DNA from 4 places in the Bacillus sp. JJ1533 genome. Region 2 is predicted to be linked to each of the others. Evidence: predicted binding sites of a transcription regulator. Region 2 holds the regulator's gene; each other region holds the start of a gene.
What was found. The regulator Rex, encoded in region 2, represses fermentation and respiration genes when NADH is low (regulators of the CRP and FNR family bind a similar motif). The targets are predictions, from matches to a motif close to TTGTGAAATATTTCACAA.

Region 1: the regulator Rex is predicted to act here: its motif matches at 3,984-4,001, upstream of V7138_RS15830 (cytochrome c oxidase subunit 2A).
Region 3: the regulator Rex is predicted to act here: its motif matches at 5,265-5,282, upstream of V7138_RS01400 (DoxX family membrane protein).
Region 4: the regulator Rex is predicted to act here: its motif matches at 3,272-3,289, upstream of V7138_RS23850 (LptM family lipoprotein).

The regions. Positions count from the first base shown of each region.
Region 1 covers NZ_JBALOV010000029.1:93,054-100,531, reverse strand. Annotated here, with positions in the region: gene V7138_RS15845 (carboxypeptidase M32) at 1-1,471, shown strand, start outside; gene V7138_RS15840 (b(o/a)3-type cytochrome-c oxidase subunit 1) at 1,515-3,167, opposite strand; gene V7138_RS15835 (cytochrome c oxidase subunit II) at 3,167-3,637, opposite strand; gene V7138_RS15830 (cytochrome c oxidase subunit 2A) at 3,750-3,905, opposite strand; gene V7138_RS15825 (PRK06851 family protein) at 4,463-5,542, shown strand; gene V7138_RS15820 (type III polyketide synthase) at 5,757-6,845, shown strand; gene V7138_RS15815 (isoprenylcysteine carboxyl methyltransferase family protein) at 6,847-7,392, shown strand.
Region 2 covers NZ_JBALOV010000030.1:43,297-50,774, forward strand. Annotated here, with positions in the region: gene V7138_RS16030 (CPBP family intramembrane glutamic endopeptidase) at 288-1,025, shown strand; gene V7138_RS16035 (YdiK family protein) at 1,029-1,238, shown strand; gene tatC (twin-arginine translocase subunit TatC) at 1,274-2,026, opposite strand; gene V7138_RS16045 (twin-arginine translocase TatA/TatE family subunit) at 2,043-2,234, opposite strand; gene V7138_RS16050 (redox-sensing transcriptional repressor Rex) at 2,270-2,914, opposite strand; gene moaC (cyclic pyranopterin monophosphate synthase MoaC) at 2,918-3,409, opposite strand; gene V7138_RS16060 (ABC transporter ATP-binding protein) at 3,544-5,478, shown strand; gene V7138_RS16065 (hypothetical protein) at 5,745-6,977, opposite strand; gene V7138_RS16070 (PulJ/GspJ family protein) at 6,989-7,465, opposite strand.
Region 3 covers NZ_JBALOV010000003.1:76,968-84,445, reverse strand. Annotated here, with positions in the region: gene fdhA (formaldehyde dehydrogenase, glutathione-independent) at 1-647, shown strand, start outside; gene V7138_RS01415 (MIP/aquaporin family protein) at 660-1,424, shown strand; gene V7138_RS01410 (DUF4041 domain-containing protein) at 1,835-3,379, shown strand; gene V7138_RS01405 (hypothetical protein) at 3,743-3,967, opposite strand; gene V7138_RS01400 (DoxX family membrane protein) at 4,251-5,246, opposite strand; gene V7138_RS01395 (DEAD/DEAH box helicase) at 5,731-7,023, shown strand; gene V7138_RS01390 (branched-chain amino acid aminotransferase) at 7,117-7,478, shown strand, end outside.
Region 4 covers NZ_JBALOV010000054.1:764-8,241, forward strand. Annotated here, with positions in the region: gene tagH (teichoic acids export ABC transporter ATP-binding subunit TagH) at 1-1,466, shown strand, start outside; gene V7138_RS23840 (hypothetical protein) at 1,551-1,979, shown strand; gene wecB (non-hydrolyzing UDP-N-acetylglucosamine 2-epimerase) at 2,002-3,144, shown strand; gene V7138_RS23850 (LptM family lipoprotein) at 3,351-3,968, shown strand; gene V7138_RS23855 (cell wall-binding repeat-containing protein) at 3,979-6,216, shown strand; gene V7138_RS23860 (S8 family serine peptidase) at 6,225-7,478, shown strand, end outside.

The DNA.
Region 1 (7,478 bases), on a different contig from region 2:
CAAAAAGATGACTAGCTATAATGAAGCCATTGGGGTAATGTATTGGGATTTACGTACAGGTGCTCCCAAAAAAGGAGTAGAACAACGCTCTGAAGTAATTGGAATGTTGTCATCAGAGGTTTTTGCTATGTCTACTTCGACTGAAATGGAAGCCTATTTAAAAAAATTAACAACTCCAGAGTCACAAAAGCAGCTTAATGAAATTACGAAGAAAGTTGTAGAGGAATGTCAAAAGGATTTTGAACGGAATAAAAAGATTCCTGCCGATGAATTCCGTGAGTATGTCATCCTTCAATCAAAAGCTGAATCCGTTTGGGAGGATGCAAAAGAAAAATCTGATTTTGATATGTTCCGCCCATATTTAGAAAAGCTTGTCGACTTTACGAAAAAATTTATTGGCTATTGGGGCTATGAAGGAAATAAATACAACACATTACTTGATATGTATGAACCAGGAGTAACAGTAGAGATAGTCGATCAAGTATTTGCTCAATTGAGAGAAAAAATAGTTCCATTAGTAAAGGCAGTAACCGAATCACAGAACAAGCCGGAAACGACATTTTTATTTAAAGAATTTCCTAAGGAAAAGCAACGTGCTTTTAGTCTTGAAATACTTAGGAAAATGGGGTACGACTTTGAAGCAGGTCGACTGGATGAAACTGTTCACCCATTCGCAACAGGATTAAATCCAGGGGATGTTAGAGTCACGACAAACTATGTTGAAAATGACTTCAGAACAGCTGTTTTTGGAACCATTCATGAAGGTGGACATGCCTTGTATGAGCAAAATATTTCACCTGATTTAGTGGGAACAAACCTTGCTCAAGGAACTTCGATGGGGATCCATGAATCTCAGTCCTTGTTTTATGAAAATATTGTCGGTCGCAGTCTGCCACTTTGGAAAAATAACTTTGAATTGCTAAAAGAATATGCAAGTGGTCAGTTTGATCATGTTTCTGTAGATGATTTCTATCGAGCTATCAATGAATCGAAGCCATCATTCATTCGAATTGAGGCAGATGAATTAACATATCCATTGCATATCATGGTGCGTTATGAAATTGAAAAAAGCCTGTTTAATGATGAGATTGAAGTAAAAGACCTACCTGAAATCTGGAATGCAAAATATGAAGAGTATTTAGGAATTCGTCCTGAGAACGATGCAAAAGGGATACTGCAGGATGTCCATTGGGCAGGGGGCAGCTTCGGCTATTTCCCTTCATATGCACTTGGATACATGTATGCGGCCCAATTTAAGAATGCAATGTTAAAGGATATCCCGAACTTTGATGAATTGCTGGAAGAGGGGAACTTACTTCCTATTAAAGAATGGCTGACTGAAAATATTCATAAACATGGAAAGCTGAAAAAACCTTTAGAAATCATCAAAGACGTGACAGGTGAGGGATTAAATGCAAACTATTTAATCCAATACTTAGAAAACAAATATAGTTCAATTTATAAATTATAAATAAGAAAGCTACGCAAAATTAAGTTGCGTAGCTTTTAGTTCCTTATAATATATGGTTGAATGGCTTTGCTCCTGGCGGTGCATTTTGAATCATATCTACAAATGGAATTGTATAAGCGATTAAGATTAATACAACTAATACACCAACCCATAGCTTCCAGTTTTCAAGAAGCATTGGGGTTTTTTCTGCTTCTTCTGACACTTCACCTACAGGGAATTCTGTTTCGCCTTTTGGTGCAAAGAATGCAAGATTCACAAAAATAACAAGGATTAAGATGATTCCAATAAAGAGAATTGATCCACCAATTGCTTGTGCAATCTGATAAGGAACCCATTCTGCTGCTTGTTCAGAACCTCCATATGTTGAGAACGCTGAGCGTCTTGGTGCTCCAAGTAAGCCAGCAAAGTGCATAGCTGTTGACATGAACGTCATACCAACGGTCCATACGATTGTTTGGATAATGGCAAGTTTGTTCATTGCTTTTGTCATCACACGCCCAGTTAAATGTGGAATTAACCAGTAGGCGATCCCAAAGAATGTTAATACAACAGTTGTTGCAGCAGTTAAGTGGAAGTGTCCTGTTACCCAAATCGTATTATGAATTACTTGGTTCATTTGGTTACTAGCATTGATAATTCCACCCGCACCTGCAGGGATGAAGAATAACATACCAACAAATGGTGCGAAGAAACGAGCATCTCCCCAAGGAAGCTTTCTAAACCAACCAAACAATCCTGTTGCACCCTTTGATCTTCCATACAATTCGAATGATGCAAACATTGAGAATGCAGTCATTAAAGAAGGAATAATAACCATAAATGTCAGTATGACTTGTAGGAATTTCCAATTCGGATCAATACCAGGTTCAGTCAGCTGATGGTGGAATCCGACTGGAATTGAGAATAATAAGAACAAAATAAATGATAATCTTGCAAGGGCATCTGAGAAAATCTTTCCTCCGATTACCTTAGGAATCACAACATACCATGCCATGTATGCTGGTAATAACCAGAAGTATACAAGTGGGTGACCGAAATACCAGAATAATGTTCTACTAATAAGGACATCGATTGTTTCAACCCAACCAAATGACCATGGAATAAATTGAATAAGTACTGATGCAGCAACCCCAAGTGTTGCAACTAACCATAAAATCATTGTCATGACAGCCATGAAACTCAATAAAGGTGTAACTTTACCAGGATTTGCTTTTTTCCATTTTCCAAAATGGGTAAACATTGCAAATCCACCAATCCAGCTACCTACTACAACAAGCGCCAGTCCAATGTAAAAGAAAGGATGTGCTTGTAGTGGAGCATAGAATGTATAAAGAACAGATGCTTTACCTAATAGAATCGTCGTTGCAGTTGAAGCTGTCCCAATTGTCATTGTCCAAAATCCAATCCAAGCTGTTAATCGTAGCTTTGGGGATAGGGTACCTGCCGTTTTACTTAAGCTCGCAAACAAGAATCCGATGATAAAAAATGTAGTAAGTACAAGTCCTAATAAAACTCCGTGAACTGTTAATAATTGATAATAACCAATGCCTGCAGGTAATGTGAATTTTCCAGAACGGACAAGTGTCTGCAGTAATCCTGCAGTTCCTCCTAAAAATAAAGCAATAAACGCTACATAAAAGTGTGCCATTGCTAATTTCGCATCTTTTTTGTCTACTTTAGCAATTGAACTAGTCATTATTCAGTCACCTCAACTTTCGACATCATTAAGTGGTGTCCAGCTCCACAGTATTCGTTACATAACACTAAGAATTCACCAGTTTTTGAAAATGTTTGTGTATAGCTGCTAATATAACCTGGTTCAATCATCATATTGACGTTTGTACCAGCAATTGAAAACCCGTGAACAACGTCTTTTGTGACAACATTAAATGTTACTTCTGCACCTTTAGGAATTTGGATTGTGTTAGGTGTGTAAGCAAATGCTTCAGCAACAAGATTAAGCTCGTATTTATTACCTTCAATATGAACAAGTCCAGGATTATCAAATGGTGCTGTTTCGGTTACCTTTTCAGGATCAATTGTTTTAATGCTGCTTGCTGGCTGGTGACCCATCGCAAATGCGCCGATACCAACAACTATTAGGAATACAATAAGGATTCCTATTCCAAAAATGAGCCATATTTTTTCGAATTTATGTAGATGCATGGCTTTTTCCCCTTTCAAATTTTCACATTCTTTTTCTGACTTTTTTTTCATAAAATATTACAAACCATTCTGCTTTTGGTAGCCTTGTCTCGTTTTCTTAGTAGAAATGTTTTTACAATCTGTCTAAGTACAAGAAATAGACACCAAGCCAAGTTACAATTAAGAAAACTCCGAGTAAAATTACAGATGCCAATGTCCCTTTTAAGGAAGTTTTTTCATCTTCAATTTTTATTTTTTGGTTTGTCTTTGTAAGCTGTGTCTTTGCCATTCCTCACGACCCCCTTCAAGCGTTTATCAAAGGTTTTTACACTTTCATCATACAAAACAATTTGTTAAAAACTAGTCGATTTTGAGTATTTCACAAATTGTTCATTCCTAATCTAATCACTATATTAATAGTGAAAACTTTATAAAACAGTGATTTTTATCACATTTGATTAGGAAAATATTTGAATAAATTGTGACAAATTCTACTAACGGTTTTGAAAAGGAAACATATTATAATCTAAAAGGGAGTGTATATATGATTAGATATTATTGTTCGAGATGTTATTCGCTTCTCCTAAATAACAAAGAAAGATGTTTTAAATGCGGGAATGGCGTAATTACTCAAATTGATATTCATGTTCAAAAGAACGACCAAAAGACTTCCTAATCACTATTTTTGAATAGTGATTTTTTAGTAGATTGATAACGGTGATTCTTATATTAAAAAAATAACTTCCTTTGTGGCAGTAGTGAAAAATTGATTTTTTTATTCACATAGTTTGCACCTTCGCCATAGTCTAAGATAGGCGAATGTCTACAAGGAGGTATACAGTTTATATGGCAAAAGTGAAAAATTATTATGCAGGCACCAATTCAAGTGTAGGTTTTTACTCGTTGTATGATGAGGCATTGGAGGGCTTGGAAACTCTTTACATTTTAAAAGGAGGTCCTGGCACAGGAAAATCCACCTTCATGAGAAAAATCGGCCTTGTATTCATGGACAAAGGCTATGATCTCGAATACTTACACTGTTCCTCAGATAATCACTCTATTGATGGCCTCGTGATTCCAGAAAGAAAATTAGGATTTGTAGACGGAACGGCACCACATGTTATTGAGCCAAGATACCCTGGCGTAGTCGAGAAGGTAATTGATCTTGGTCAATACCGTAATGATGATTACTTATCCCAATATAAGGATGAAATTATCGAACTAACAGACGACATTTCAAGGAACTTTGAAAATGCCTATAAAACCTTTGCGGAAGCAAAGAAAATACATTTAAAGCGTGAGGATATTTATGTCTCATCGATGAGCTTTAAAAAGGCTGATGCGGTACTTCAAAACTTAATTGATACTATTTTTAGTAAGCCTTTCGAGGAGGAAGAACATCCAACAAAACGGAAGCGATTCTTTGGGGCTGCGACACCAAAGGGTGCTGTGAATTTTATCGATAACATTACCGAGGATTATGAGAAGCGTTATATCATTAAAGGGAGACCAGGAAGCGGCAAGTCCACCTTAATGAAAAAAGTTGCAAAGCATGCTGAACATCATGGTTTATCGGTTGAATATTTTCATTGTGCGTTTGATCCGAAAAGCATTGACATGATAATTATTCCGAAACTAAGTGTGTCAATCGTTGATGGAACGGCTCCACATGTTGTCGATCCATTCCGTGAGCAAGATGAAGTAGTCGATATGTTTGCATTATGCATGGATCCGAAAATCGAAAACACATTTAAAAAGGAAATTGAAGAGTTAAACCTTGAATATAAAAATAAGATGACGATCGGTACGAATTATTTAAGTGAAGCAAAACGACTTCACGATAAGCTTGAAGAATACTACAAAGCTGCAATGGATTTTGAAGCAATCGACAAAAATCGTGAGGAGCTTCTGAAGACCTTATTTTAATTAAAAATAGAAACTACAAACCAAAATTTTACTAGTGAATGTTTGAAAAGTTTGAGTTATACTATTAATGCACAACAACAAAACAACTCCTTTGAAACGTGAGCTTTCCCGTTAAGTGGGAAGGCTTTTTTTACGCCTGTTTTTAATCTTGCATACATATACTAAAAATGGAAAAAGTAACCTTAAGATAATCTTTAAAGAAAGGGAGCTTTCCATGCCTAAAGTGATTTCGATAGGTATCTGCAACCCATCAAATAAAATCAATCAAACGAATACAACTCAATTTATTAGAGACCTCTTTTTTGAACATTTTCCAGATATTGATCGGCTCATTAAGGTTTTTGCCAATAGTGAAATTGAAGAGAGATATTTTAGTGAATCATTGGAATGGTATGGGAAAGAGCTTACCTTTGAGGAAAAGAATAATACATATATTGAAAAGTCTATTACATATGGAATAAAAGCAATTCAAAACTGTTTAGGAAATGAAAATTTGCTTGAAAAAAAGATTGATCTGCAAGAAATTGATGCTATTTTCTTTATTTCAAGCTCAGGAATCGCAACACCGAGTATTGAAGCAAGAATTATGAATAAAATGGATTTTAATCCCCAAACAAAGCGAATTCCGATATGGGGACTTGGGTGTGCTGGAGGAGCTTCTGGCATAGCGAGGGCGTTTGATTATTGCAAAGCATATCCGAAGGCAAAAGTACTAGTACTAGCTGTTGAACTTTGCAGTTTAACTTTTCAAAAAAATGATTTTACTAAGAGTAATATAATAGGTACCTCATTATTTGCTGACGGTACGGCATGTGTTTGTATTGGTGGAGATGAGGTGGAGCACTATTCGGTGCCTAGTGCTTTACCAACCTTTGTTTCCTCCCAATCGACCTTAATGCCGAATTCGGAGAATGTAATGGGTTGGGATATTAAAAATACAGGTCTTCACGTCATTTTTTCAAAAGATATCCCGGGTATTGTAAAGTCATGGTTGAAAGGAAATGTGGATAAATTTTTACATAAGCATGAACTTGAAATAAACGATACCAAGCATTTTATCGCCCATCCTGGAGGAAAAAAAGTATTAGATGCATATGAAGCCGCACTTGAAATTCCCAGTTCAATGACAGATATCGCTAGAGATGTATTAAGAAGACAAGGAAATATGTCTTCTGTTACAGTGCTATATGTCTTGAAGGAATTTATGGAGAAAAAGCTAGGAAAAGAAGGAGATTATGGTCTAGTAACAGCCTTAGGGCCAGGGTTTAGCTCGGAATTAATCCTTTTACAATGGAGGAAATAGGATGATGTTTTGGATATTTATTTCATTAGTCATTGCACAAAGATTGATTGAACTACGGATAGCAAAACGAAATGAAAAATGGATTTTATCACAAGGTGGCTATGAGGTTGGCCACAGTCATTATAAATACATAGTGCTCATGCATATCTTGTTTTTTGTATCACTAATTTTTGAGGTCTTGTATCGAGGAAACGAATTATCGGTGTTCTATCCGGTTTTATTTTTTTTATTTGCAATCACCCAGCTTGGCAGGGTGTGGGCACTTACTTCACTAGGGCTGTTTTGGAATACGAAAATCATGATTTTGCAGAAGAGTCAGGTACAGGCAAAAGGTCCTTATAAATATTTTAAGCATCCGAATTATCTAATTGTCGCACTTGAGTTCATTTTGATACCAGTGATTTTTCAGGCGTATATCACTGGAACAATCTTCTCTTTGCTGAACTTTGCGATAATGTCGATTCGTATACCAGTTGAGGAACAGGCATTAAGTGTACATGAAGACTATCGGCACATTGGTATGGTTCGTAAGCGATTGACCAGGTAAATACCTGGTTATTTTTATGCGCTTGGGATAGTTTCTTAATATTCTGCTTTGTCAAAAGTATGGGTGTAGAGTAAAATACATATATA
Region 2 (7,478 bases):
ATTAGCACTCAGTCGTCATGAGTGCTAACACAATTATTATATTAAATAATCTCAAACTATTTTGCAAGTAATTTGATATAGAAATTTGGAAAAAAATGATTCTTTTTTACAGGTAGAATTTGTCCACCTAACTATCCTATGTTACTAGCAGGAAAAATAAACCAACATTTTAATTTCTTTCAATGAAAATTTGGATTTGCATTATACTAATGGATAGGTATGAATATATGTTACAATACAAAAGGTGGACAATCATAAATTAATCCATCTATAAAAAGGAGATTTTCATGAAAGCACGCTATTGGTATGTCATCTTAACGTACATCGTCATGCAGTTCTCTGGAATACTTGGGATCCCGATTCTATTGGCTTTAGGTGTTGGAAAAAACCTTGATCCAGGGACTGCTACAAATACAATTATTGCATTATGGACTGTTATTAGTTTTGTGGCTGCACTTCCGATTGTATTATATTTATTAAGACAAGATATTAGGGAAAGACATCAAAACCTGCGCCGTTCATCTAAAGGCGAGGCAATTGGATGGGCCATTGCAGGAATATTTATGGCGATGACAGCCCAAATAGTTGCGGCAAATATTGAAGTTCATCTTTTTGGAATTGAGGCAGGTTCTGAGAACACACAAGAAATCATGGCCTTGGTAAAATCGTTACCATTGCTTGTCATCGTTGTTTCAGTAATTGGTCCAATTCTTGAAGAGATTATTTTCCGCCAAATTATCTTTGGATCTTTATATAAAAAATTTAATTTTTTCATCTCAGGCTTAATCAGTTCGTTAATTTTTGCAGTTGTTCATATGGATTTCACTCATATTCTCATTTATACCGCGATGGGCTTTACCTTTGCATTTCTCTATGTACAAACAAAACGAATTATCGTACCGATTTTTGCACATGTGGCGATGAATACTTTTGTTGTAGTGGTTCAGACGATTTTTGCAGATGATATAGAAAGGATCATGAAGAAAGCTGAGCAGCTGCAACAGACATTTATTGGGGGCTTTTAATTTATGCGAAGAACTTCACCTTTTGCAATGGGCATCATTTACGCATTAATGGGAATTTTATTTACTTATATTGCGATTAATAGTGCAAAGGAGACCGTCTGGAACTTTTCCACAATCCTTCTAGCCGTGGTCGCAACATTCGACTTTGGTGTGGCAATCCGAATGTTTGCCCTTCACTTCAAAATAAAGAAAGTAACAAAGGAAAAAAAATAACCTCCTCACGAGGTTATTTTTTTATACATTTTTCTTTATTCAATTGAATTAGCAGCCATCATTTCCGCCTTAAGCACCTTTCTGTAGGCACTTCTTGATACGAGAATACTGATTTCATACAATCCAAATAACGGCACGGTGACCATTAAATGAGAAATTAACTCTGGAGGCGTAATTAACCCTCCAATTACTAAAAGAACAAAATACGCATACTTTCGTATTTTCGTTAAGAACATTGGAGTGACGATTCCAAGCCTTGTTAAGAACATCACAACAACAGGCAACTGAAACAGGAAACCAAATGGTAAGGTTAGCTGTAATAGGAATTGAAAATATTCATTAATCCCGATTACCTGATTTATTTCAAGACGTCCTGCTAACCGCGTCATAAAGTCAACAACAAATGGAAATAGAATAAAATAGGAGAAAGATATTCCTAGTAAAAATAATATTACCGAAACTGGAATATAACTCAATGTTACCTTTCTTTCCCTCTCATACAAACCTGGACTAATGAAGGCCCAAAGCTGAAACAGTAAAAAAGGAGATGAGATAACAAATGCAATAATAAATGCAAAATTCATATAAATTTTAATTGGATCTGTTATCCGGAAAGCATTCATTGTCAACTCTTTAGCTTCTTCCGCGTTTTGCAAATAAACTATTACATGCTCTGCAAGAAAAAAGCTTCCTAAAGCAACAATGAAGAAGAAAACGACCACATAAATCAGTCGTTTTCGCAGCTCACCAATATGATCATAGACGGACATTTCTTTTTCTTCGTTCATGTGACTCATCCTATCATTACTTCACATCATGAGTTTCATTCTTCTTAACATCATCATCGTCATCATCTGCTAAACCTTTTGTTGCGTTCTTGAATTCACGCAAAGTATTACCCGCTGCTTTTCCTAATTGAGGTAACTTCTTTGGTCCAAAGATAAGTAACGCTGCAAATACGATCAATAGGATACTGCCAAAGCCAAGATTTCCCACTGTGAGTCACCTCCCTACAATTGTAAAGTCTATGTTTATTCTTCTTCATTTGAATAATGCTTTAAAAAGTAAACAAGTGCTTGTAGTTCAACAGCTAGATCAATATGGTGGACTCGTATATGGTCAGGCACATTGATTCTTGCTGGTGTGAAATTAAGAATCCCTTTGATTCCTTTTTTTACAAGGCGGTCAGTAATCGGCTGTGCAGCACCGACTGGTACAGTTAATATTGCAACCGTGACTTCATCAGGCAATACTTTTTCAAGATCATCTAAATGATGCACCGTAACTCCGCCAATACTACTACCTACCTTATTATAATCCACATCAAAGGCAAGCTCAATTTTTGTATTATTATTTTTCGAAAAATTATAGTGCAAAAATGCGGTACCTAAATTACCTACACCTATTAAGGTAACTTTCGTTAATTCGTCCTGATCAAGGGTCTTACTAAAAAAGGATAATAAGTAATTGACATTATAGCCATACCCTTTTTTTCCCAATGCGCCAAAATACGAAAAATCTCGTCTAATCGTGGCGGAATCAACCTTGACTGCATCACTTAGTTCTGCAGATGATACCCTCTGCTTCCCTGAGGCGTGCAAATTTTTCAAAAACCGATAATAGAGTGGCAGCCTTTTGGCAGTTGCTTGTGGTATTTTTGATTGTTCCAGATTCATGTTTTATTCCCCCGCTACTGGCCTTTTGAAATCTCCATTCTTTCCACCTGTTTTTTCGGCTAAATAGGTTGGTCCAATCACCATTCCTTTATCAACCGCTTTACACATATCATAAACAGTTAACGCACAAACTGAAGCAGCCGTAAGGGCTTCCATCTCAACGCCAGTACTTCCTTTAGTTTTAACTGATACGGTAATATGTAAAATATACTCGTCTTCGGTCGTCCAGTTAAACTGAATATCTACGCCCTTCAATGCCAAAGGATGGCACATCGGAATGATCTCTGATGTTTTTTTAGCTGCCATAATACCAGCAACTTGAGAAACCGCGAGAACGTCCCCCTTGCTAACCTCATTATTTATGATTTGCTCATAAATCAATTTATTTACAGTTATACTTGATTTTGCAATTGCTGTCCGAACGGTTTCCGACTTTTCCGTTATGTCGACCATTCTTGCTCGGCCTTGCTCGTTAAAATGGGTAAATGATGTCATTTTCAAAACCCTCCCATAAACTATACACTATTTTACCACATCTGTCTTTGGAATTACTGTGAACATTATCATTGCAGTTGCTCTATTAAGATAATATAAGATACACTGTTGATAGAAACAAGAGGTGAAATAATATGATTTTACTACAAGTAAATCAGCTCAAAAAGTATTTTGCTGCTGATCTTATTTTATCGAATATAAAATTAGAAGTACAAACGCGTGACCGGATTGCAGTTGTTGGTCGAAACGGTGCTGGAAAGTCTACTCTATTAAAAATCATTGCAGGCCAGATGTCCCATGATGGCGGTGAAATCATTAAGCCGAAAAGCGTCAACATCGATTACCTCGCACAGGATACTGGACTTGAATCAACTCTTACCATTTGGCAAGAAATGCTGACCGTCTTTGCACCTTTACAAAAACTAGAAAAAGATCTGCGAAACCTAGAAGTAAAAATGGGAGACCCATCCGTTTTTGAAAATCCAGTTGATTATCAAAAGCTGCTCGAAGAATACGACCAGCTCCAGGTCGATTTTAAGGAAAAGGGTGGATATCAATATGAAGCCGATATTCGTTCTATACTTCATGGTTTTAATTTTACAGAAGATGACTACGAAACGAAAATATCCAGCTTAAGCGGTGGTCAAAAAACACGTCTGGCCCTTTGTAAACTATTACTAACAAAGCCTGATTTATTGATTCTGGACGAGCCGACAAACCACCTCGATATTAGCACGCTTACCTGGCTTGAACAATATCTCCAAGGCTATCCTGGGGCACTCTTAATAGTATCCCATGACCGATACTTCCTAGACAAAGTCGTTAACCAGGTCTATGAGATTTCTAGACATACAAGCACCAAATATGTCGGAAACTACAGCAACTACTTAAAAATAAAGGCTGAAAACTATGAGCTCGATCTTAAAAAATTCGAAAAACAACAGGAAGAAGTTGAAAAATTAAAAGACTTTATCGCTAAAAACCTAGTCAGAGCTTCAACAACGAAACGCGCCCAAAGCAGACGAAAACAGCTTGAGCGTATGGAGCTGATGGACAGGCCATTAGGTGATGAAAAATCAGCTTCTTTCCATTTTGACATTGAAAGACAAAGCGGAAATGACGTATTAAGTGCAAAAGACATTACCGTTTCCTATGAGAAAACCAAACCGATCATTAAAAATGTTCATTTCAATATTTACCGCGGAGACAGTATTGCCTTAGTCGGTCCAAATGGGATTGGTAAATCAACCTTATTGAAAGCAATTATTGATAAGCTTGAGCATGTGGAGGGAACGATTCGCTTCGGATCACATGTAACGATTGGATACTATGATCAACAGCAGGCTGACCTTACCTCCAATAAACGGGTACTAAATGAATTATGGGATGAATATCCGCTTAAACCTGAAAAAGAAATCCGCACGGTTCTTGGGAACTTCCTATTTTCAGGGGATGATGTGTTAAAAACTGTTTCAACCTTAAGCGGTGGTGAAAAAGCGAGACTTGCACTTGCTAAGCTGATGATGGAAAAATCAAACTTCCTCATTCTTGATGAGCCGACGAACCACCTTGACCTTGATAGTAAGGAAGTACTCGAAAATGCACTAATTGATTATCCTGGGACTATCCTTTTCGTATCCCATGACCGGTACTTTATTAACCGTATCGCAACAAAAGTGTTTGAGTTATCCCCAGATGGACTAACAGAATACCTTGGTGATTACGATTACTACCTTGAAAAAAAGTTCGAAATGGAAGAATTGGCTAGACTTGAAGCACAGGAGAAAAAAGTGGATAAACAAGAAGTCATCCAAGAGAAAACAACATATGAACAAGAAAAGGAATTAAAGAAGCAAGAGCGCCAACGAAAACGAAGAATCGAAGAAATTGAACGGGAAATCTCTTCCCTTGAGGAAAAAAACGAAGTAAATGAGCAGCTTCTTTGTGACCCAGAGGTTTACCAGAACCATGAAGAAGTTCAACGAATTAATGAGGAAAATGAGAAAATTTCTGCTAAGCTTGAAGCACTAATGGAGGAATGGGAATCCCTCCATGAAATAAGTGGATAGACCTTTTCACCTATCCACAGAAATAAGTTATCCCCATCTAAATATCATTTCAGATGGGGATTTTTTGTACTATTTTCCACATTTTTTCGAGTTATGCACCGTTTTATCCACACTATCCACATTCATCAACATAGTTATCCACAAAAATGTCCACAAACCCAGTTTAGTTATTTCAGTACTTTCTATTAGTTTTCCACAAAATCCGTGAATCTGTGGATTATTTATCAACAAGAATATAGCACTTATGAACTACTTTTTATCTTTTGCTACTCATACGTGACATGAGAGTTTTCGTCTATGCTTGGACTTATTATTTCATCTTTTATCGTCAAAAAATTATTTCCGACTGACTCTGATTTCCTCATACACTCATTCTTATATTTCGTAGAATCGTGCTCATAGGAATATACTCTTTCTATATTTCTCATATAGGATGGCGTAATTGTTCCCTTTACACATACTTTAACGTCAGTTTTTGGATCAACATTCTGCAATGAGAAACCTGTCAGATCAGCATTACCCGTAATATAAATACTTGAGTTCAATGGTTTCATAATTTGATCATGCAATTTGGCATCCCCAATAATCACAATAGTAGAATGAATAAACCCATTAGGATTAAACTTTCCGATTCTTGTAGGATTATTTTCATCGATACTATAAATTATTAACTTAGAATTTGAAACTGCATGCGACAAGTGATCTAGGTTGACTCCTTTATTAAAAACAATGGAGGAATTAGAGATTCCATTCGTACTTGGAATGTCGCTCGGATCCAAATCAGACCTACAATCTACCTTGGTATTATTCTTTTTAAAGTCATCTGTTGTACATTGACGCAGGTCTTTATTTTGCACAGAGTTAATAATGTCCTCATATATAGGTACAGGAGTTGGAGCACCTTTTGTTATTTCGATACTATTTATGTTAATGAAATAGGAAAAATCAAATGTTGCCGTCAATATTTTTTCAAGATTGTCCCCATAATAACCATAACTTTCAAAAGCAATCCTGTAACATTGTGAATTGGCAGGTGTTTGAGGTGAGCAAGTCGTTTGCATAATCCCGTCTGGCTTAATTTTAATCTTAAATGAACTCTTTTCATCCACAGACTTTTCTGGGAGAAATCCATCCCCGGAGTGTGTAAAGAGTGAAAGATCGGCTTTATATAAATTATTTAATTCAATAGGAAACTCATTATTAAATTGTTCAATTAGAACCTCTTTTGTTGCAGCATTCGTAAAGTAGCGATTAATGATTTCCTTTTGCTTTGTTTGATTATATAATTGCTCATTTAAGAAAGACTTTAATTGAGTTTCATAATATACTATTCCCATTTCCGCAATATCGGTAGTTTTTATGTCCGATTCTGTCTTACTAATTTGCTTCATGTTATTCATTGAAGCACCCATTACTGCCAAACCTAAGACGGAAATCACAGTGAGTATTAATAAAACAACTACTAGGGACATTCCTTGTTCATTTTTTATATTCCTCATTGTATTCCTCCTTACAGTCTGGAAATAATCGTTTTAATCTCAGATGTTTTACTTGGTTGCTTTTTATCTTTTATTATGATTTTAATGTGTAAAGGTTGAGAAGAATCAACGGTCGTTTCCGTCGAAAATGGGACCTCGTTAGATTCTTGAGAATTGTACAATGAGTACACATAATTTTCATTAGCTATATCAACAGTATGAACAATGTTTCCCGTTGCATCTTTTCCGATGAGCTGAATGTTATGAGCATCTGGGCTCTGATCGACGACAATATCATACGATGCATATGTTTCATGGGCTTTAGTAATAGTAGTGACGAGAATATTCATCTCTTGTTGTCTTGAAACATTATCCTTTGATTTTTCCGAGTAGTTCATCCCATTTAGTAAAACACCATAGATTAGTATGCTTACTATTGAAAAAATCGCTAATGTAGCAAGTAGTTCAATCAGTGTAATTCCATCACTGTTTCGGAGGTACTTTTTCATCTGCTAATCCTCC
Region 3 (7,478 bases), on a different contig from region 2:
GCGCAGGAGTTAAGCCAGGATCTACTGTGTATATTGCAGGAGCAGGACCTGTTGGTCTAGCAGCTGCACATTCGGCACAATTATTAGGGGCTTCTGTCGTTATTGTAGGAGACTTAAATGAAGAAAGACTTGCCCAAGCAAGAAGCTTTGGCTGTGAAACAGTGAATCTACGTCATCACCCAGATCTGGGAGAGCAAATTGAACAAATTTTAGGAGTTCCTGAGGTAGACTGTGCTGTGGATTGCGTAGGCTTTGAAGCATCTGCCCATGGTGCGAGTGGTATCGAAGCACCAGCAACTGTATTAAATTCAATTATGCAGGTCACACGTGCAGGCGGACGACTAGGGATTCCAGGTCTCTATGTAACGGGAGATCCAGGTGGAATTGATGAAGATGCCAAAATTGGTACATTGAGAGTTCGTCTAGGATTAGGGTGGGCGAAAGCGCACACGTTCGTAACGGGTCAAACACCAGTCATGCGATACCACCGTGACTTAATGCAAGCGATCTTAAGTGGAAGAGCACAGATTGCAAAAGCTGTTAATGCAACTGTTATTTCCTTAGACGACGCGCCAAGAGGCTACGCAGAGTTTGATAAAGGTGCATCAAAGAAATATGTAATTGACCCTCATGGAATGTTGAAATAATGGTGGATGCCTATGGAGACACCCAGCCTGTTCAAACGATGTTTTGCTGAAGGGATCGGTACTGCTTTATTAGTTCTTATCGGTCCTGGAACAGCTGCATTTAATGGCATTATTACCGCGAATAACAACGAGTCTACAACATTAGCAGATATTGGCGTGATTAGTTTTGCCTTTGCAATCATTGTGATGGCAATGATCTATTCAATCGGAAGATTAACGGGTTGTCACATAAACCCAGCAGTTACAATCGCATTAGCTTCGACTGGTCATTTTCCATGGAAAGAAGCAGGACCATATATTCTTGCGCAATGTGTGGGCGGTGCCATTGGGGCGTTTGGAATTGTAACGGTTTTAGGCATGGACGGAGTCTTGTTAGGTAATTTAGGGGCTACTGTACTGGCACCATCTACCGGATATTTACAGGGGGTGATTATCGAAGCCATTGCAGCGTTTATTCTGATGTTCGTCATTATGGGAATTGCAGTGGACTCAAAGGCCCCAAAAGAGTGGGGAGGACTTGTAATTGGTTTAACAGTCGGAGGGATTATCATGATGACTGCCGGTGCTACGGGAGCATCATTTAATCCAGCAAGAACCTTTGGCCCCTATCTAGTAGATAGTCTATTAGGCGGCAATATCAATTGGATCCAATTTCCTGTTTATGTCATTGGTCCCATCGTGGGTGCCATCGCAGCGGCGGTCGTTTATACGTATATGACTAGTTCGAAAAAGCTACCGGTATCAAATGAAGGATTTCCTCATGAAGTAGCTAAATAGAGTTAGATAAAGGTGAAAGTCCCTGCTGTAAATACTTTTAGGCAGGCGACTATTGCCTTTTTCGATTTTTATAGAGGGTGTTTGGCGGTTGTAACAGAGTCAGGCCCTTCTTATCAAATGACAGGGCTGTATTTTTAGATATTGAAGATGATAATGAAAACAGAAATTGTATATTTTTGGTTGGTAGCAGTAAGGCAATCCAATACTGCTACCAAAAGCTGTGACCAATAAAATATTGTTCTCAGGCGGTGTGAAGTGGATAGGAAGTGATTTCTCAGAAGCCATTGGTTCATAACTGTTAACATTATTTTACAATAATAACCAAAAGTAAAATATTGGATTTATATAAACCCAACCCGTATAGTTATAATATGAGAGGTTAATATAATAAAAGGGGATGTTTTAATAGCATGTATAAAGAAAAACTTATGTACTCACCATGGATTATAGGTATCCTATTTGCATTGTGGTTTCTAATAATACCTCCAATAATAGCTATTGTTCTTATATATAAACGCAATAAAGAGATAAAAAAATTCAAAACTCACTGGAAAGAAAATAAATTTGACGAGATTACAGACTCAAAAGCTGAAGTCGAGTTGTTAAAAAGAGAAATTCTAAAACTATCAAATGATAAAAAAGAAATAGAAAGCCAATTAGAAACATTTAAACCAATTACAGATTCATTAGAAATTCAAAATGATCTACTTAAAAAAATAGAAGAACTTGATAAGGAGAGCAAAACGATATCTAAGAGAATATCTGATGGTAACTTGTTGATTGATTTGGAAAAATCAAAATTAGAAATTAGCGGGGCAATTCATGATTTAGAATCGAAGAAAAACACAATAATATCTGAAATAGACTCATTACAGTCGAACCTTGTACTTCTAAATGATGAACTCAAAATGCAATCTTTTGGTTTTTATCTACCTAAGTATGGTTTTGAAAACTCCGAAGCCTACCAGGTTAAATTAAATGAAATTCGCAAGGAACAAAAGAAAATGGTTAAAGAAAAAACTGCTACCATCCACAGTCTTGATTGGACTATAGGTAACGATAGTAAGAAAGGTAAGGAGTTTATACTTGATACCATAAAGTTGATTCTAAGGGCATTTAATAATGAATGTGATAATATCATCACAAAAGTAAAATACAATAACGTTGATGCAAGTGAGCAGAGGATTCACAAGGTTTATGATGAGTTGAACAAACTTACAGATATGCAGCGAGTGTCAATTGCTAAGGGCTATTTAAACCTGAAATTACAAGAGCTTTACCTAAAATATGAATTTGAACAAAAGAAACAAGAAGAAAAAGAAGAACAAATAGAAATCAAAGAACGCATGCGTGAAGAGGCAAGAGCATTAAAAGAGCTAGAAAAGGCTAAGGAAAAAGTCGAAAAAGAAGAAAAACACTTTGAACAAGCAATAGAAAAACTTCAAGTCCAAATCTCAGAAACAGATGAATTAAAACACGCTAAATTATTAGAAAAACTAAAAGAACTTGAAGCACAACTTGAAGAAACTAGAAAGAACAAAGAAGATGTATTATACCGTGTTCAAAACACAAGAGCAGGTTATGTTTACATTATTTCCAATATCGGATCATTCGGTGAAAATGTCTTTAAAATTGGTATGACACGTAGACTTGAACCTGTTGATCGAGTAAAAGAACTTGGAGATGCATCTGTACCATTTACGTTTGATATACACGGAATGATCTTCAGTGAAGATGCCCCAGCACTAGAAAACGCGTTGCATAGAGCTTTTTCAGGACAGCGAGTAAATAAAGTCAACGAACGTAAAGAATTCTTCAAGGTTACTCTAAATGAAATTGAAGAAGTAGTTAAACGTAATCATAACAAGACAGTTGAATTTACAAAACTAGCGGAGGCTTCAGAATTCAGACAATCCGTTGCGATGGAAAAAGAAAAAGTACTTGCAGTCGTTTAAAGTAGAGGAAAGAATGACAATACATTTATCTGAATCAAAAATAGATACGGTTTGGGGATTCTGGTTTGGCATGTATTCGGTATTACCGGACTCATGCCTTTTTATTTTACCTTTATAAGTTTTGGGTTATGGAGTTTGAGGAAGTATAAGAGTGTTTTCTTAATGTAGTTCTACCGACCACCACTATCTTTAGGTGAAACTGAGTGAGATTCTAGTGCCAGACCCCCAGTGCGGAAATACATTGCATATTGGAGGTCAGGCACCTTTACTAGGGCGTGCCAGAAACCGTCATCAGGTTTTTAGGAAAAGAAGCTATTATTAAAGGATTTTCTCCTTATAACAGCTTCCTAGATAACTAAAATTTTAAAAAAACTTTAAAAGTCCCCCCATTTGTCTTAGCATACCAATTCCGGTTGTAACCTTTCCTACGTGTCCCATAACCGTTTGTAATCCTTGAAGTCTAGAAGTTGGTGCCTGTTGATTTGGAGTTGTAAAAAAAGAACGAGGCTGTCGTCTAATTCGATTAGGCGGTCCAAATCTCCTTGGAGGGAATGGTCTCCTTCCTGGGTTTGGAGGATAAAATGGCATATTTAATCACCTCCTGTTAGTTTCTCATGTTCAATAACCTTCCTAACTACCATATGACATGTGTCTTTGAATTGATTAGACATTAAGATAAATTGTCTACAAATAATACATATACCTACACAACAATTACATAAAATAAGGGAACTTGAAAAAATTTGTATATATCTTAAGAGAGGTGGAGGAAATGAAAGAAATTTTAAAATTAAAGATGGTGCCTGACCGTCATAATGCATTATCGGGGGGCAGGCACCTTTTTCATAAAAGTAGAATTTGATTTCGTTTTTTATGCAAATCGATAATAAATCAATAAAAATGTACTTAGCACGAATAAAAAGTTTAGGAAAACAAATATCATTTGGTCCAATCTGGTCTTATGTATTTTAACTGGTGGATGATAAAAGGATATTCCTTCGATAATAAAAATGATTAAAACAATATGAATCATCCCATGTCCCACTACTTCAGTGTAGCCAAATATGGTAGTTGTCAGGATAAATAAAATGGTTACTACAACAGCCAATAAACGGTTGAGAATACCAACGACTAATAAGTAACCAACAACGAATTCAATAAATGCTGATAGAACAATAAATAGTTCTGGAGCAAAGCCAAAAGTAGGTACGTGATGGCGGTGAATAATATCGATAGTCATAAAAGGATAAACCCATTTTTCTACTGCAACCCAACATAAACTTAAACCTGTTCCGAGGTAAAGAAATGGAAACCCTGCCGTCTCCAATCTCGTTCTTCCCACCAATAAGACACCGATAATAGCAAGGTAAAACCCATAATCTAACATATGAAACCAACCGGAATAACTCCAAGTATGAATAAATAAACCAAGCATTAAAATGGAAGCTAGTTTTGTTGCAAAATGATGAGGAATTAATAGTAAAACGATAATCGCCCACATAAGAACCGTTTGCCAAATATGGTGGATAGTGAACTCAGGTGCAAACATAGTTCTATTAATGACTTGTAAAATAAATGCGACAGCTGTGCCATATTTAAGAATATAACGAGAGTATTTCCGATACCCATCTAACTTCATATCGATTTTGGCGACACCGGGAATTTTCATCAACTGTGGTATGAATTGAGATAATAACGCTAAAAAAAGAGCAATCAGTAAGGATAATATGATGAATTCTATTGAAAGGATTTGTTCAATAGGAACCTTTTCTGGTTCTTTCTCCGTAAACCACTTTACATGTGCATTTGCAATAATTGGCGAAAAACAAATAAACCCAAATAAAAGAATAAAATTGCATTTCTTCAATGGATATACCCCTCCTTTTTGTAACAAAGTTCAAAAATTATTATTCCTTAAGAAGTAGCCTATTATGTTGACGTTCACTGTAAAAGTCGGAAAAAAGCCCCCTAACCGACAAATCACAGTGACTTGTCGGTATTTGGTGTTACTGTCTCGAAAAGTCTTCTAAATGCGTTTATTGTCTTTCTATCTAGTTTGATTGTACGAATGGATGCTTCATTTTTTGTTGGACCAAAACCTTCAGATGCCTTTTGCATAGTCCTACGTTTTTCCGATCACATTGCCTGACCCCAAGTTTGATATAGCAATACAGCATTAAAGCATTACTGCACCTAGGGGTCAGGCCCCTTTTTTAAAAAGAGAAGCGCATCCATGGAAATGCACCATTAATAATACAAATCAGTCTGTAAATACTAACCAATATGCTATAGTAAATAAGCCTTTGAACAAACAAACTGATATTAATATACGAAAAGAGAAGTGATTGGCCTTGCGAGATTTTTTACAACTGGGTATTCGAAAAGAGATTAACCATACATTAAAGTCATTAGGTATAGAAGTGCCTACTTCCATACAAGAACGGACGATACCATCCGTACTTGAGGGGAAGGATGTGATTGCAAAAGCACAAACTGGAACAGGAAAGACGTTGGCTTTTGTTCTTCCCATTCTTGAAAAGATTGATGTGCACAATTCGGATGTTCAAGCCCTTATTTTAACGCCAACAAGAGAGTTAGCTCAGCAAATTTCAAAAGAAATTAAGAAAATGATGGAGAACCTAGAAGGTGTCAATGTGTTAGCTGTATATGGTGGTCAGGATGTTGAACATCAATTAAAAAAGCTAAAAGGAGCTCAACATATTGTCGTTGCAACACCTGGTCGGTTATTAGATCATATTCGCCGTGGAACAATTGACCTTTCAACGATTGAGAAGCTTGTGATTGATGAAGCTGACCAAATGTTACTTATGGGTTTTCTTCCAGAGGTAGATGACATCATTCAGGAAACATTCCCATCTAGACAAACCATGTTGTTCTCTGCAACAATGCCTAAAGAAATTCAATCTCTTGCCAAAAAATATATGGTAGAGCCAGAATTCATAGAAGTGAAAGCAAAAAAAGTAACGGTTGAAGAGATTAAACAAATTGTGATTGAAACAACGGACCGAAGAAAACAAGCCACTTTATTTCATTTAATCGAAGAGCATCGTCCATTTTTAGCAATTATCTTCTGTCGTACAAAAATTCGAGCTAAAAAGCTTCATGATGCATTGATTGCCAATGGATATGAATCGGATGAGCTTCATGGTGATTTGCCACAATCCAAACGTGAAAAAGCGATGAAACGATTTCGTGAGGCGAAAACTCAGTTTTTAGTTGCAACAGACGTTGCTGCACGGGGACTTGATGTAGAAGGGGTAACACATGTCTATAACTATGATATTCCACAAGATGTTGAAAGCTATGTTCACCGAATAGGACGAACTGGCCGTGCGGGTGGCGATGGGGTTGCCATTACGTTAGTGGCTCCTAAGGATCTGGAGTTCCTCCGAATGATTGAAAAAGGGATTCATCAAAAATTCGAAATACAAGTGATTAAAGGAATAAGTATCCCTGATAAGGAGGACTATCAGAAAGAAAGAAACGAGCAAATCAAAAAAACAAAGCGCCCTGAAGGTAGTGCAAAAGACAGAAGCAATGGGTCTTCAAAAAGAAAATCCAATGATAGTCAATCAAAAAGAAATTCAGGCACTTCAACAAGAGGGAGAAGACGTTCTCGCTAAAGAGTAAATGATACATAATGGACTTCCTTACCTCTGGAACGAAAGACGCTTTAGTTCACCGGGGGAAGGAACCAAATTCAGGAGGCTACACCCATGTTACAAAAACAATTGAAAACATACATTCAATCAGAGTTGATGAGTAAAGAACCTTCGTCAATACCATTATATCAAGAGGAAAAAGAGTACATTGAAAAACATCAATTGATTTCAAATGACGTTACATTAATAGAAAAAGATCCAACTACACGTTTCCATGAAGCGTACATTGAAAGATGTGATAAAGAAACGGAAGAAACACTCTCTAAAGAATCCTTCGTTTTTTTAGAACAACCGATTGACTATCTTCAAAAACACAAGAATGAATTTCTATACTTGGAATCAAATTGGTTGGGACTAATCGGCGTTGATGCAATTGCGTTTGAAGTGAATGATGTATTTGGAACATACGACGTCAT
Region 4 (7,478 bases), on a different contig from region 2:
TTAAAGAACGGGGAAAGACAATCTTTTTTATCAGTCACTCAATTGGTCAAATTAAAGAGTTTTGTCAAAAGGCACTTTGGCTAGAGGCCGGAGAAATCAAAGCATATGGAACGATTGAAGAAGTAGTTCCCCAATACGAAAAATTCATTAACGATTTCAAGAAGATGTCTAAACAAGAGCAAGAGGAATATAAGAAAAAACTAAATGAACGAAGAAGTAAGAAAAAAGACGATGTTGCTGTCAAGGAACAAGAGGATAACGACAATAACAACGACAATAACGACGAGACAAAGAATAACCAAAATCAAAAAGTTGAGGCTAGGCAAAGAAGCTCATCTAATCATGCGAAAAAACATAAACGTAGGAAGAGTAAGTTTTGGCTAATTGGAATTCTCTTTGTTGCTTTACTTGGTACCGGAATTGCATTGGGATGGGATAAGTTAATGGCCACGAATCAGCCCGCCCAGGTACCTAAAGTTCAAAATGAGGTTACTGTCGAACAGGAGCCACCTAAAATAAATACAGAGGAAGTACAAGAGCCCGATATCATAGAAGAGAAACTAGATCTGCGATATGTAAATGTACCTGCCGCCAATGTTCGAGATATGCCTGAGTTAGCGAATAGCAATCGAATGTCCATGGTCTATTTCGGTCAACCTATATTGGTTCTAGAAGTTAAAAAGGATCCTGTTGAGGATATGAATTGGTTGAAGTTCATGATTCAGGACGACATCGAGGTATGGTTGAGTGAGGATGTTGTAACAACGTTTGATGAGCATGTTGACGAAGATGAATTAATCGGAAAAGTAGGCACACAGTTTAATTTGGATTTATCCAATGTAGATGAGCTATTTACGACAGATGAGGAGTTTTTGGAAGAGGAAGAATCAACTACATATACCTTTGACCAAGATGGTTATCTTTCTGAAGTTTCTTATAGTCTTCCTAACTCTGCTTACGCAGATGCAATTGTGTCTAATATGGACGAGCCACATCTTATAAATGACGAGCAAACGATGCTTTTGTATCATGGAAAAAAGTATGATTTTGTCTTTTACGCGGTTAATTCAAGCCAATTAAACACATTGGTTGTTCGTCCCGTTATACAAGACAAGGAAGCAGTGGTAGAGCTAGATTTGATTGATGAAAATGAAGAATCAGAGGAGACTCAAGTATCAGACGTAACTGGTACTGATTCTTCATCAAGTTCAAACGAAACGGAGCAAGTTACAGCGACACCGACTCCTCCGAGGCAGGAAGAGAAGCCGAAGCAGACTACGCCAAAGCCAACTTCTTCACCGAAAAAAACGGAGGAACCGACTAAACCTAAGCCAAAGCCGAAGCCTGAGGAACCTAAGGAGCCTGAGCAACCAGCTGAGCCAACACCAGCGCCAACTGACCCTCCTGAAGAACCGGTCGTTCCAGAGGAACCAACACCAGATCCGACGACACCGTCGGAACCTTAAAAAAACTGACACTAAATGGGGCGTCCCGAAGCCGAAACTTCAACTTTGGGATGCCTTTATATTTTTACAAAGGCAGAGGATAGAATGAAAGAAGTTATAAAACTTATTGCAGAATTAGTAAATACTTGTCATGATATATTGCTGGATATTACAGAACATCTAGGATTAAATCTCACGGATAAAGACCTTCATTTTTGGGTCATTGGAATAATCGGGATTTTTGCATTTGCGATTGTCCAGGTAAGTTTTAGATTTCTTGCGAAGTATAGTATCACGGCTATATCCTTCATCTATACGGCAACAATGGTAGTGATAATTGTTTTTGCGATTGAAATCCAGCAGCACATAACAGGGAGAGGACAAATGGACTTCATTGATGCTGTTGTTGGTCTATGGGGATTCCTATTATTGTTTGCTATCTATGCGATTATAAGGTTGCTGGTTTTGGGTCTGAAAAAATGGATACAGGCCGGCAAAAATAAAAAACGGCGTACAACTAGATATAAGGGTTAGTGAAGGCGTGGTGAGTTTTATTTTGACTAAAAAAATAAAAGTAATGTCAGTGTTTGGAACGAGGCCAGAGGCGATCAAAATGGCTCCTCTCGTCAAAGAACTCGAGAAATATCCTGACCAAATCGAATCAATTGTGACGGTTACGGCTCAACATCGGCAAATGCTAGATCAGGTGTTAGAGATTTTTGAAATAACACCAGATTATGATTTAAATATTATGAAGGATCGTCAGACGTTAGTGGGTATAACAACTCGTGCACTTGAGGGGCTTGATGAGGTTATTAAGAATGTAAAGCCTGACATTGTGCTCGTGCACGGGGACACATCTACGACATTTGTTGCGAGTCTTGCAGCTTTATATAACCAGGTAAGAGTGGGGCATGTTGAAGCGGGTCTTCGCACATGGGACAAGTATTCTCCGTTCCCAGAGGAGATGAACCGCCAGCTAACAGGAGTGATTGCAGATCTTCATTTTTCTCCTACGAAAAAGTCCTATCAAAACCTGGCCAATGAAAATAAGAAAGAGGACACGATTTTCATTACAGGGAATACAGCGATTGACGCGTTAAAAACGACGGTAACAGATAGCTACCAAAATGAAGTGCTTGAAAAGCTAGGCGACGATCGTCTGATCTTACTTACAGCTCACCGTCGTGAAAACTTAGGAGAGCCAATGAGAAATATGTTCCGTGCGATTAAGCGACTTGTGACGGAGCATGAGGATGTTCAGGTGATTTACCCAATGCATATGAATCCTGCCGTTCGTGAAGTGGCTGATGAAATTTTAGGAGATGACAACCGAATTCATCTAATTGAGCCACTTGGCGTATTAGACTTCCATAACTTTGCTTCAAGAGCGCATATCATCTTAACGGATTCTGGCGGCGTGCAGGAGGAAGCACCTTCACTAGGTGTTCCTGTCCTTGTTTTAAGAGACACGACAGAGCGACCAGAGGGTATTGAGGCAGGTACCCTAAAACTAGCTGGAACCGATGAAGAAACAATCTACAAAATGGCGTATGAGCTATTAAATGACAAAGAAGCCTATGAGAAGATGGCACATGCATCAAACCCATATGGAGACGGACATGCGTCACATCGTATCGTTCAAGCTATCTTATATCATTTTGGAAAGAATGATACAGCACCTGAACCCTTCCAATAAACAATCTTATTTAACTAAATTAATAATCTAGAAATGTGAAGTGACCCCCTAAGTTGGATTATGTATCCATCTTAGGGGTTTTTTATTTGAAAAGGTTGTTATAAATCTCTGGATAGAGTAGAGAATAATTTGAAATATTTTACATGAATGGTTTACCAAGATTTTCAAAACCTAATAACAAAATGCCATTAAGTAGGTGGATATCCATGAGTAAAAGAATTCTTAAAATCGTTATCGCCATAACAATGAGCGCTACACTGTACGGCTGTGCCACAAAACAGCCCGAGCCATTTGCTGATGACCAACCGCAAATCTCAAAAAATAGACAACGAACACTGACAGCTGATGATCCTAATAACAGTCTGCTCACAGCCCAAACGACCCCACTGCCTTTCGAGGATTTCAAGGAAAGATGGAACGCTCTGACGGATGCGCAAATGTCCAATCTCTATATCAAAGAATTGGAAAAGGTCACTACAGAAGATAATCACTATTACAAAGCAAACTTAACCAATCAGATTCAATTGTACGTTTACGTGAATGAAAATCATGTCGTAAAGTTAGAAGTCTTAAGCGAAGGAAAATCACAAGCAGTCATCAGTGCTATGCTCGCGAGCTGGAGTCAGGTCATCAACATCTTTCATTCAGAGCTTGAAATGCAGGATGTCGATTACTTATTTGGGCAAATTGGAGTCGGGCCGAATTTGGATCTATCAAATGTACACTCCAAATCAATTGAACATCTTGGAAAGAAGTATGAAATCGAAGTAACCGAAAATGGCTACCGATTCGCTGCCTTAGCAGAAACAACACAACCAGAATAAGGAGACGCATATGAAACGACTTCTCATCATTGTATTACTCACACTAGTATTGCTTCCCTTACCTTTCATTAAAAACAACCAAACAAATGCCTTAACCGGGCTTTTTAATATGTCCTATATTTTCTTCGGCGACCCAATTAGCTATGTCAAACAGGTTGACAAAACAAAGGGAAGCCTCCATGTAGTTTCGCCAAACTACTTTGATGTTACACCTGAAGGAAACTTGGATGTAACGTGGAAGTTAAAAACCTCCTTCATCAATGAGATGCATAATCGCGGGATAAAAGTTGTTCCTTTTCTCGCTAATCATTGGAATGCCTCGGCGGGTATCAATGGATTAAATAACCGTCAGCAATTGGCAAAGGACATTGCCGCCGCGATTGAAAAATACAATCTAGACGGGGTCAATGTTGACATTGAGGGTGTCAATCATAACTACCGGGATGCTCATACGGACTTTATTCGCCTGCTTCGAAGCTATATTCCTGCTCATAAGGAGGTATCAGTGGCGGTTGCTGCAAACCCGAATAACTGGAAAACGGGTTGGCATGGTTTTTATGATTACAAAGCTCTTTCAGACCATGCTACCTATTTGATGATCATGGCCTATGACGAAAGCTGGGAGTCTCCAGATAGCCCGGTAGGTCCGGTCTCAAGCATCCAGTTTTTTGAACAATCGATTCAATATGCGATTAATCAAGGAGTACCTAAAAGTAAAATCGTTGCCGGTCTTCCTTTTTACGGAAGGATGTGGAAGCTGGATGGTCCGACAGAAGAGGGGGTAGGTATTTATGGAAAGGGGCTGTCGAGTACACATGTCCAGCCACTTGTCGATCGATTCAATGGCTCGATCAATTTTGACGCTAACACCCAATCCTCTTACGCGAAGTTTACTGTCCCAGCAGGTCAAAGTGCATTTGTAGGAAGCACGAAATTAACGCAAGGAAACTATATCATTTGGTTTGAAAATGAGAACTCGATCACAGCAAAACTGCGTCTTCCAAAGCAATACGGGATAAAAGGTACCGGTTCGTGGGCGTTATATCATGAAACACCTGATACGTGGGATTATTACACAGCAGCATTGAATTGGGGAGAACCGGAAAAAGCTGTCACCCAACAAGGCTTTGGAACGGGGCAAATGGCGATCACGAAAACGTCTGTTAATATGCGGAACAGCGCTTCACTAGCTGGTCAAGTCATCCGTTCTTTATCAATGAGTACCCCTTTAAAAATTACAGGTCAATCGGTAACAGCGGATGGCTATGAATGGATTCCCGTCCAGACTTTAAACGGCTCAAAGGGCTATGTCGCATCAAGCTACATAAACAAATTCCGTTTACAAGAGCTTTACGGTGACAATCGCTATCAGACAAGTGTTCTCGTATCGAGTGAGGGCTGGGAAGAAACTTCTAATGTCGTCGTTCTAGGTAGAGGGGACATCCCAATTGATGCTTTAACCGGAAGTGTGCTTGCCATCAAACATAAAGCGCCTCTGTTATTAACGAGAAGCACAAAAATCCCAGAAGAAGTCCGTACAGAATTAGAAAGATTGGGGCCAAACACGGTTTATATCCTTGGAGGAGAAAGTGCAATATCTGCCTCTGTAGAATCTGAGCTAAAAAAGGCGGGCTATTCAGTAAAGCGGATTGCAGGAAACACGAGATATGAAACATCGACAAAGGTAGCGTCTGAAGTTGGAACATCAAGCGAAATTATCGTAACGACAGGGAAAGATTCTCCAGATGCGTTAGCCATTGCACCATACGCAGGACTCAAGCAATTCCCGATTATTCTGACAAAGAAGGATTACATCCCTGAGGAAGTCGCGACCTTTATCAATGGAAAAAATATCAGCAAGGCGACCATTATCGGAGGAGAAGCAGCGGTTTCTAAGAGTGTCGAAAATCAGCTTAAGAACCTTGGTATACCTAATATAGAAAGGGTTTCCGGACAGAATCGATATGAAACAAGTACAAAAATCGCAACAAGGTATAAAAGTGTTCTAAACCTATCAAGTCTTTATTTTGCAAGTGGAAAAAGCTATATCGATGCCTTACCAGGGTCTCCACTCGCAGCACTTGGAAAGTCACCGATTATCTTAGTGAACAACACGACCACCTTAGATCCGTCTGTCCAAACATTCTTAACAACAGAGCTAACGACAACACCAGATATTCACATCATCGGTGGATATAGCGTCCTAACCGAAAGGACAAGACTTAATATCTTACAACAGCTAAAATAGGTGAAAAAATGGTAAAACGATATGTCATCGGAGGGATCATTGTGACAGCTGCAATGCTGTTCCTCCTCATGGTTTTAAAAGAGGAACCGATAACCGACCAACAAGCACTTAAAATAGCGGAGGAAAACCATCAGGTAAAAAGATGGCTTGAACAACAAACAACACCGTATCCGAAAATTGCAAGCACTGAATTACCGAAAAACAGTGATATAAAAAAGAGTGTTACGAAAAGTACGGGAGATTGGGTTGTAACCTTTCATTCATCGACAGGGCAGAATCCAATGGTATTAACGATGTCCATCGATGAAAAAAGGGGTGAGGTCACCTCCGTTACAGAAGAGGATCGAGTCATTGTGTTATTTAAAGAAAATGTGGATCAAGAAATCATCGAAGAATCAAATGGTACAGTACTTGAGGTTGCGGATGAACTTCCAATTGCATCTGCAACCATCCCTACTGAAGAGGTTGATCACCTAAAAGACCACCCTGAAATTGAAGTGGTTGAAGATGACCAGCTCCTCACCATTCATCAGCAAACCCAGGACTGGGGTATCAAAAAAGTGAAAACAGCCTCTGCTTGGAGTTCGAACCTGACGGGGAAAGGAATAAAAATTGCGGCCATTGATACGGGTATCGATATAGACCACCAGGATTTAAAAATCTCTGGAGGTGCTTCCTTCGTCGATTATACAAATTCATATGATGATGACAATGGGCACGGAACCCATGTTGCAGGCATCATTGGTGCAAAAAACAATTCAGTTGGAACAGTCGGAATCGCATACGATTCCTCAATCTATGCGGTAAAAGTTCTGGACAACGAAGGATTAGGCTACCTTTCTTCAATTATCCAGGGGATTGACTGGGCGATAACTAATCAGATGGATATTATCAATCTAAGTATCGGTGCAGAGAAACCATCTGAGGTTCTTGAGATGGCGGTTAACAAAGCATATCAAAACAATATCCTTGTGGTTGCATCAGCGGGGAATCTAGGAGAAATCCCACAAACAAATACAATTGAATACCCAGCGAAATATGATTCAGCAATAGCTGTTGGGGCTGTAGATGAGAACCTAAAGCATGCCTCCTTTTCATCAACAGGGAAAGAGCTTGAAGTGGCAGCACCTGGAGAAGACATTAAAAGTACCTATAAGGATAATTCATATGCAATCATCTCCGGAACATCAATGGCGGCTCCTTATGTTTCCGGTAACCTTGCCCTTCTAAAACAAGCGAATCCAACTGCAAATGCCAAAGAA